Regions from separate parts of the Pseudomonas sp. F007 genome, predicted to be linked through region 1. Evidence: predicted binding sites of a transcription regulator. Region 1 holds the regulator's gene; the other holds the start of a gene.
What was found. The regulator FliA, encoded in region 1, starts transcription of late flagellar genes. The targets are predictions, from matches to a motif close to CTAAAGTTTNNNNNNNNNNNGCCGNTAA.
Positions count from the first base shown of each region.

Region 2: a site for FliA is predicted at 1,789-1,816, ahead of flgM (flagellar biosynthesis anti-sigma factor FlgM). Genes of this name have one in related genera too.

Region 1 is NZ_JBVATA010000007.1:206,110-210,495, forward strand. It holds gene flhF (flagellar biosynthesis GTPase FlhF) at 1-776, shown strand, start outside; gene fleN (flagellar synthesis regulator FleN) at 891-1,721, shown strand; gene fliA (RNA polymerase sigma factor FliA) at 1,718-2,458, shown strand; gene ACZYR5_RS18805 (chemotaxis response regulator CheY) at 2,625-2,996, shown strand; gene ACZYR5_RS18810 (protein phosphatase CheZ) at 3,019-3,807, shown strand; gene ACZYR5_RS18815 (chemotaxis protein CheA) at 3,837-4,386, shown strand, end outside.
Region 2 is NZ_JBVATA010000007.1:4,681-9,066, reverse strand. It holds gene ACZYR5_RS17845 (chemotaxis protein CheV) at 1-865, opposite strand, end outside; gene flgA (flagellar basal body P-ring formation chaperone FlgA) at 947-1,708, shown strand; gene flgM (flagellar biosynthesis anti-sigma factor FlgM) at 1,855-2,172, shown strand; gene ACZYR5_RS17830 (flagella synthesis protein FlgN) at 2,220-2,684, shown strand; gene ACZYR5_RS17825 (flagellar brake protein) at 2,780-3,526, shown strand; gene ACZYR5_RS17820 (MFS transporter) at 3,577-4,386, opposite strand, start outside.

The DNA.
Region 1 (4,386 bases):
ACCTGCTGGAGCTGACGACCAGTATTGAAGACCCCCGCCAGGCCTGGCGCATGCTGCTGGCGCACCTGGCGCGGATGATCCAGACCCCTGAGGTCGAGCCGCTGGAAGAGGGCGGGGTGATTGCCATGGTCGGCCCGGCCGGCATGGGCAAGACCACCACCCTGGCCAAGCTGGCGGCGCGCTACGTGCTCAAGTACGGCTCGCAGAACATTGCCCTGGTGAGCATGGACAGCTACCGCATCGGCGCCCAGGAACAACTCAAGACCCTGGGACGGATTCTCAACGTCTCGGTGACCCACCTGGATCCCGGTCAATCGCTGGCCCAGGCCCTAGAGCCGGTGCTGCGCAAGCGCGTGGTGCTGATCGACACCGCCGGCCTGCAGGCCAGCGACCCGGCGCTGCGCATGCAGCTGGAAAGCCTTGCCGGGCGCGGGATCAAATCGAAGAATTATCTGGTCCTGGCCACCACGAGCCAGAAGCAGGTGTTGACCGCCGCCTATCACAGTTACAAGCGCTGCGGGCTGGCTGGCTGCATCCTGACTAAACTGGACGAGACGGCCAACCTGGGCGAAGTGTTGAGCCTGGCAATCAGTCATGAATTGCCGGTCGCCTATCTGACCGATGGACCGCGGATCCCGGACGATCTGCACTTGCCGCGCCGGCACCAATTGGTGAGCCGTGCGGTCAGTGTACAAATGCAGGAAGAACCCAGCGAAGAAGCCATGGCTGATATGTTCGCTGACCTCTACCACAGTCCTGCCCAACGGGTTGGCTGAGGTATTAATGACTAGATTTGTATCTACATCGATGGCCTGCCATGCATTGTTCGCCCGCGAACGCGCAGCCAGTCATGTAGCCCGCGTCTAAGCAAGACAAGGTATAGAAAGCACATGGGCAGCATGCATCCCGTACAGGTGATCGCGGTGACCGGCGGCAAGGGTGGCGTCGGTAAGACTAACGTTTCAGTGAACTTGTCCCTGGCTCTGGCAGAGCTCGGGCGGCGCGTCATGCTGCTGGACGCCGACCTGGGTCTGGCGAACGTCGACGTCCTGCTGGGGCTGACGCCCAAGCGCACCCTGGCCGACGTGATCGAGGGCCGCTGCGAACTGCGCGACGTGTTGCTGCAGGGGCCTGGCGGGATTCGCATCGTGCCGGCCGCTTCCGGCACCCAGAGCATGGTGCACCTGAGCCCGGCGCAGCACGCGGGCCTGATCCAGGCCTTCAGCGACATCGGTGACAACCTCGACGTGCTGGTGATCGACACCGCTGCTGGCATCGGCGAATCGGTGGTCAGCTTCGTCCGCGCGGCTCAGGAAGTGCTGCTGGTGGTCTGCGACGAACCGACCTCGATCACCGATGCCTACGCCCTGATCAAGCTGCTCAACCGTGACTACGGGATGAATCGTTTCCGCGTGCTGGCCAACATGGCGCAGAGCCCGCAGGAGGGACGCAACCTGTTCGCCAAGTTGACCAAGGTCACGGATCGCTTCCTGGATGTCGCCCTACAATACGTCGGTGCGGTGCCGTACGACGAAAGCGTGCGCAAGGCCGTACAGAAGCAGCGCGCGGTGTACGAAGCGTTCCCGCGTTCCAAGTGCGCCCTGGCTTTCCGGGCCATCGCGCAGAAAGTCGATACCTGGCCATTGCCTGCCAATCCGCGCGGGCATCTGGAGTTTTTTGTCGAGCGTCTGGTGCAACAAACCGCGGGTCCGGTGCTATGACCGCGAGCGGTTACAACCTGTACAAGCAGTCGGCGCGTGACGCGCAGTACGAGCTGATCGAGCGTTACGCGCCACTGGTAAAACGTATTGCCTACCACCTGCTGGCGCGTTTGCCGGCCAGCGTTCAGGTCGAGGACCTGATCCAGGCGGGGATGATTGGCCTGCTGGAAGTGTCGACCAAGTACGACGCCAGCAAGGGCGCCAGTTTCGAGACCTATGCCGGGATTCGTATTCGGGGCGCGATGCTCGACGAAGTCCGCAAAGGGGACTGGGCGCCACGCTCGGTCCACCGCAATACCCGTATGGTCAGTGATGCGATTCGCACAATTGAAGCTAAAACCGGACGTGACGCTAAAGATCACGAGGTTGCGGCCGAACTCCAATTGAGTCTCGATGATTACTACGGGATTTTGAATGACACCTTGGGCAGTCGCCTGTTCAGCTTCGACGACCTGTTGCAGGACGGCGAGCATGAAGGGCTGCATGAGGATGGCGCGAGTGCTCATCAAGAGCCGTCGCGCGACCTGGAAGACGAGCGCTTCCAGGCAGCGTTGGCGGACGCGATTGCCAATTTGCCGGAGCGTGAGCGACTGGTGTTGGCGCTGTACTACGACGAAGAGCTGAACCTCAAGGAAATCGGCGAGGTACTGGGGGTCAGCGAGTCGCGGGTCAGCCAGTTACACAGCCAGTGCGCGGCCCGTTTGCGGGGGCGTTTGGGAGAGTGGCGAGCGCGCTGACAGCAGTGTGGGGACACTGCGTACGACAGTGGGGCGGCGACAAGCCGGTCCGCTGCTCATCCGTTGTGCTCCATACCGTGGTCGAGTGCTCTGCCTGATTGATTGAATGGCGTGCCCAGGTGCTGGGCGCGTTTAAGACTGCTTGGAGGTCGAATTGGACAAGAACATGAAAATCCTCATCGTTGATGACTTCTCAACGATGCGGCGGATCATCAAGAACCTGTTGCGTGACCTCGGTTTCACCAACACGGTCGAGGCAGACGACGGCAATACCGCCATTCCTCTGCTCAACAGCGGCAGCATCGACTTTCTGGTCACGGACTGGAACATGCCTGGCATGACCGGCATCGACCTGCTGCGCCACGTGCGCGCCGACGAAAAACTCAAGCACTTGCCGGTGCTGATGGTGACTGCCGAAGCCAAGCGCGAGCAGATCATCGAAGCCGCCCAGGCCGGGGTAAACGGCTATGTGGTCAAGCCGTTCACGGCGCAGGCGTTGAAAGAGAAGATCGAGAAAATCTTCGAACGCATCGGTTGATGATTGGCGCCACGGGGGAGCTATGGAACTACAGGAAACATCACAGGGCGATTTCGAGTCGACCCTGAAAAAACACGCGGTCGAACTGGTCGAAAGCCTTGAGAAAGGCAAGTTCGGCGACGCGGTGCAATTGATCCATGAGCTCAACCAGACCCGTGACCGCGGCCTGTACCAGGAAGTCGGCAAGCTCACCCGTGAGCTGCACAGCGCGATCGTCAATTTCCAGATCGATCCGCACATGCCGCAAGCCGAGGAGGTCTCGCAGATCACCGACGCCACCGAGCGCCTGGGCTATGTGGTCAAGCTGACCGAAGCCGCAGCGAACCGCACCATGGACCTGGTGGAAAACGCCACGCCGCTGGTCAATGGCCTGAGCACCGACGCCCAGGCCCTGAGCGCCGACTGGGGACGTTTCATGCGCCGGGAAATCGGCGCCGAAGAGTTCCGCGAGCTGGCTCGCCGGGTCGACGGTTTCCTGACCCGCAGCGCGACCGAGACCCAGATGGTTTCAAGCAACCTCAACGACATTCTGCTGGCCCAGGATTACCAGGACCTGACCGGTCAGGTGATAAAGCGCGTGACCCAACTGGTCACCGAAGTGGAGAGCAATCTGCTCAAGTTGGTGCTGATGGCCAGCCAGGTCGACCGCTTCGCCGGCATCGAACATGACCGCGCAGCGATCCTTGCCGAAAAAAATCCGCAAAAACATACGGCGCAGGGTGAAGGTCCGCAGATTCATGCCGATAAACGTGAAGACGTGATGTCCGGTCAGGACGATGTCGACGATTTGCTTTCGAGCCTGGGTTTCTAGGTTCAGACCTTTTTTAGGAGCACCCATTCATGAGCTTCGGCGCCGATGAAGAAATCCTTCAGGATTTTCTGGTTGAGGCCGGCGAAATTCTCGAGCAACTGTCCGAGCAACTGGTCGAGCTGGAAAGCCGACCGGATGACGCGGATTTGCTCAATGCCATTTTTCGCGGTTTCCACACTGTAAAAGGAGGCGCCGGCTTCCTCCAGCTCAACGAACTGGTGGAGTGCTGCCACATCGCCGAGAACGTGTTCGACATCCTGCGCAAGGGTGAGCGACGCGTCGACTCGGAGCTGATGGACGTGGTCCTGGAAGCACTGGATGCGGTCAACGGCATGTTCGGCGAAGTGCGTGAGCGCGCGCCGATCACCGCTGCCACCCCTGAGCTGCTGGCCGCCCTGGCGCGCCTGGCGGAACCGCAGTCGGCGGATCAAGTGGCGCCGGTCGCGGCTGAGCCGGTGCCGGCCAGCGATTCGGGTGACATCACCGACAATGAATTCGAACTGCTGCTCGACTCGCTGAACGCGGTCAAGGAGCAGGCCGAAGCAGCCCCTGCGCCGGTCGTGGAAGCGGCCAGCGGCA
Region 2 (4,386 bases), 200 kb from region 1:
CCAGGAAGTCATCGGCACCGACCTTCTTGACCATCGCCTGATTGAATACACCTGACAGCGAAGTATGCAGGATGATGTGCAGCTTTTGCATGCGTGGGTCGCTGCGGATCTCCGCCGTCAGGGTATAGCCGTCCATTTCCGGCATCTCGATGTCAGAAATCATCATCAGGAACTCTTCCTCCGGCCTCTTGCCTTCGTCGACTAGCTTGCGCAGGTAGTCCAGCGCCTGCCGACCGTCGTTCAGCGCCACCACCTCGACCCCGACTGTCTGCAGGCAACGCGAGACCTGCTTGCGCGCCACCGAGGAGTCATCCACCGTCAGCACCCGCAGCGACAAGGCCTTGTGCTGGGTCTCGACGTCCACCACGCCGACCGAAATGGCCTCAGGGGTAGGAGCGACTTCCGCCAGGACCTTCTCGACGTCGATGATTTCCACCAACTGGTTGTCGACCCGCGTCACCGCCGTCAGGTAGTGATCGCGCCCGGTGCCCTTGGGCGGCGGATGGATCTCTTCCCAGTTCATGTTGACGATCCGCTCCACCGAGCGCACCAGGAAACCCTGGGTCTTGGTGTTGTACTCCGTGATGATCACGAAGGGATTGCTTTGATCCTGCAACCCGCCCGAGCCCGTGGCCATGGCCAGGTCGAGAATCGGAATGGTTGCCCCGCGAATACTTGCCACACCGCACACGACAGGATTGGATTTGGGCATCAAGGTCAGTTTCGGGCATTGCAGCACTTCCCGAACCTTGAACACATTGATGCCATAGAGCTGCTGACCGTCGAGACGGAACAACAACAGCTCCAGGCGATTCTGCCCTACCAGTTGCGTGCGCTGGTTTACCGAATCCATTACACCAGCCATGCCCAGCCCCCTACACCAACGCTAAGTGTGTTGCGACGCACATTCATCACTAAACGGCACGGCGCTTGCTTTTTAACCGCTATGAACCTGCACACGACATTTTTTCGACACCTGACCCGCGCCCCTCGCCGTTTACTCGGCGCGGCAGCGGTGGCCGGTCTTTTTGCTACTGGCAGCCCTGCCGTTGCTGATCCGGTTACCTTGCCTGATCTCCTTATCGGCGTCACTCAGGGCTTTCTTGAATTCACCGTCGAAGACTATCTGGCCACCAGCCAGACCCAGGGCCGCTACGAAATCGAAGTCAAACAGCTCGATCCGCGCCTGCGCCTGCCGCAGTGCGACAAGGAATTGACAGCCACGCTGGAGAGCCCGGCCAAGCCGATTGGCCGCGTCACGGTGAAGGTTCGCTGTGATGGGGTCTCGCCCTGGACCGTGTTCGTACCCGCTCAAGTGCGGCTGTTTCGCGAGGTCGTGACCAGCACCCGGCCGCTCAAGCGCGCGGGGATTATCGAGCCTGGGGACGTGATGCTGCGCGAGCGCGATATCAGCCTGATCAACCAGGGCTACCTGACAGACGTGGAGCAGGCGATCGGACAAAAACTTGTCCGACCAATGGTCAACGATCAGGTGATTACCCTGGTTCATCTGGAGCAGGCCGAAGTGGTGCGCAAGGGTGATCAGGTGGTGATTACGGCCCGCAGCGGCACCCTCAGCGTGCGGATGCCGGGGGAGGCCCTGGCCAATGGCGGCATGAGTGAACAGATCCGGGTGAAGAATCTGAATTCACAACGGGTGATCAAGGCCCAGGTCACGGCCCCCGGCCAGGTGGAAGTCGCCATGTAGATCACTGGCGCGTTATCGACCCATTCCCTAAACTGAGCCTCACGCAGGGCAACAGGCGACGCTGCCCCCCTTAAATGTCCCTAAAGTTTTCTCGCATTGGGCCGAAAACATGGCAAGCGTCCAAATTCCCAGAGGTTTTCAGCATCATGGTCATCGATTTCAGCCGTTTGAACAGCTCCCCCACGCTCACCGGAAGCACGCGCACCAGTGCCAGTAAAGACACTGCTGAAGCCGCGCCGCTGCAGTCCCAGGCCGAAACGGCCAGTGCCAGCAAAAGCGGGGAATCGGTACACCTCAGCAACGAGGCCCAGCAGTTGCAGAAGATTTCCGACACGCTGCGCGATCAGCCCGCTGTCGACAAGGCCCGCGTGGCCGAGTTGAAAGCCGCAATTGCCGATGGCAGCTATAAAGTCGACAGCAACCGCGTAGCCAGCAAACTGCTCAACTTCGAAGCCCAGCGCTAGCCACCGGCCTGCGCAGGCTTTTGGACGCTTAAAAACCAAGGCCAGCCATGCACGATACCAATCTACTGCAACTGATCACCGACGACCTTGCGCCAGCTCAACAATTGCTCGATCTACTGGGGCAAGAGTCCCTGGCATTGCACGGTCGCGACATGCAATTGCTCGAACATATCCTGGCGAGCAAACAGGGCCTGATCGTTTTACTGGAACAACACGGCCGCCGGCGCAGCGAAATTTTGGCCAGCCTAGGCTTGCCGACCGATCGCAGTGGCCTGGAACAGCTTGCCACGCACTCCAGCATCGGCGAACAACTGCTGTCCCAGAGCGATGTACTCAATCAATTGCTCAGTGATTGCCGCGACGCCAATGAGCGCAATGGCCGCTCGATCCAGGTCCAGCAGGCGAGCACCGCCAACCAGTTGCGCATCCTCAATGGCGGGGAGTCGCCGCCCCTGTACGACGCTCGCGGATCGACCGCCACGCTGGTCAAGCGCTCGCTCAGCCAGGTTTGACTTCATCATCAAGCGTGCTCTATCAAGGCGCGATACATGCTGGCAGAATGCTAGCCCCTGCGTGTGACCGTATTCTGTCCGGAGAGTGATAAACCGTGTCCAATGCCTTAAACGCGGAAGATGCTCCGCAGCCACCGAAGGTGCTCACCACCCCTTTGGAAATCGCCGGCAACCTGCGAATGCTGCTAGAGAGCCATGATCCTCTGATCATCACGTTCCACGAGCGCACCCAGCGTTTCCAGAGCTACGTGGTCGATGTCGACCGTGAGAACAATTCGATCGCACTCGATGAAATGATCCCGCGCGACGGCGAACGCTTTCTGCTCGCAGGCGAGCCCTTCCGGATCGAAGGTTTCCACGAAGGCGTACGTATCGCCTGGGAAAGCAACGGCCCGCTGACCATCGACGAATCCAACGGCACGCGCTGCTATCGCGGCACCCTGCCGGACGAAGTGGTCTATCACCAGCGCCGCAACGCCTTTCGCGCGGCCTTGAAACTGGCGCAACTGGTGAGCATCGAACTGGCCGGCGAAAAGCTCAAGGTGCCCCTGGCTGGCAAGCTGCTGGACATCTCGGCCACCGGCTGCAAGCTGCGCTTTGACGGCGACATCACCCATGGACTGCAACTGGGCCAGGTCTACGACCGCTTTCTCGCCGCCCTGCCCTTTGGCAGCATGACAACCCCGGTCGAGCTGCGTTACCTGCACCATGAAGAAAAGATCGACACCACCTTTGCTGGCGTGCGCTTTCATAACATGAGCGGCCTGGTGCAGCGCCAGGTCGAACGCTTCGTCTATCAGTTACAGCGCGAGGCACGTCGTTTCGACAAAGACGACTTCTGATCGACAGGCAAAAAAAACGGCCGTGACTGGCCGTTTTTTTTGTCTTCAATTCAAGGTCTGGCCCCGGTGAAGGTATGGGGATGCTCGCCGTCCGGGTCATCTGGCGGCGTGTCATCGCCAGGCTCTTCAGGCTTGTCCGCCGCATCAGGTTCAGGCTCGGAGTCGGGTTCCGGCTCGGTACTTGGGGTGGTTTGCATCTGGTCCTGTACCACCTGCTCGTCAACCCGCGGATCGAGCGCTGCCACCAAGGGTGAACTGGACATGCTGTCTGGCATCGCCACGTGGTGCAGCGGCGCGTCGTCGACCTGATGCAGGTTGGTCACCGCTTTCGGCCGAATGCGCCATACCAGCACCAGGGCGAAGAAGCTGAAAAAGCCATAGAGCATCTGGCTGCCGAAAAATTTCATCAGCACACCGGCCACCAAGGGCCCGATGCTCGCCCCGACCCCGTAGGTCACCAGCAGCATGGCGGTCAGCGAAACACGCCGGTCGCTTTCGACGTGGTCATTGGAAAACGCCACGGCCAGCGGATACAGGCAAAACTGCACCAATGAACAGACAAAGCCGGCAATGAACAGCACTTCCAGTGGCACCTTGGGCATGATCGCCAAGGGCAAGGCCGCGAGCGCCAGGCAGATCGCAAAACTGCGAATCAGCAAGGCCCGATCGTAGCGGTCCGACAACCACCCCAATGGCCACTGCACCACCAGCCCGGCGAAAATGCAGCTACCCATGAACAGACCGACCTGCTCGGTGGTCAAGCCCTGCTGCGAGGCGTAGAGCGGCGCCAGACCATAGAACGAGCCGACGATCAGCCCCGCACCCAGCACCGTGCTGAGGGACTGCGGCACCCGCTTCAT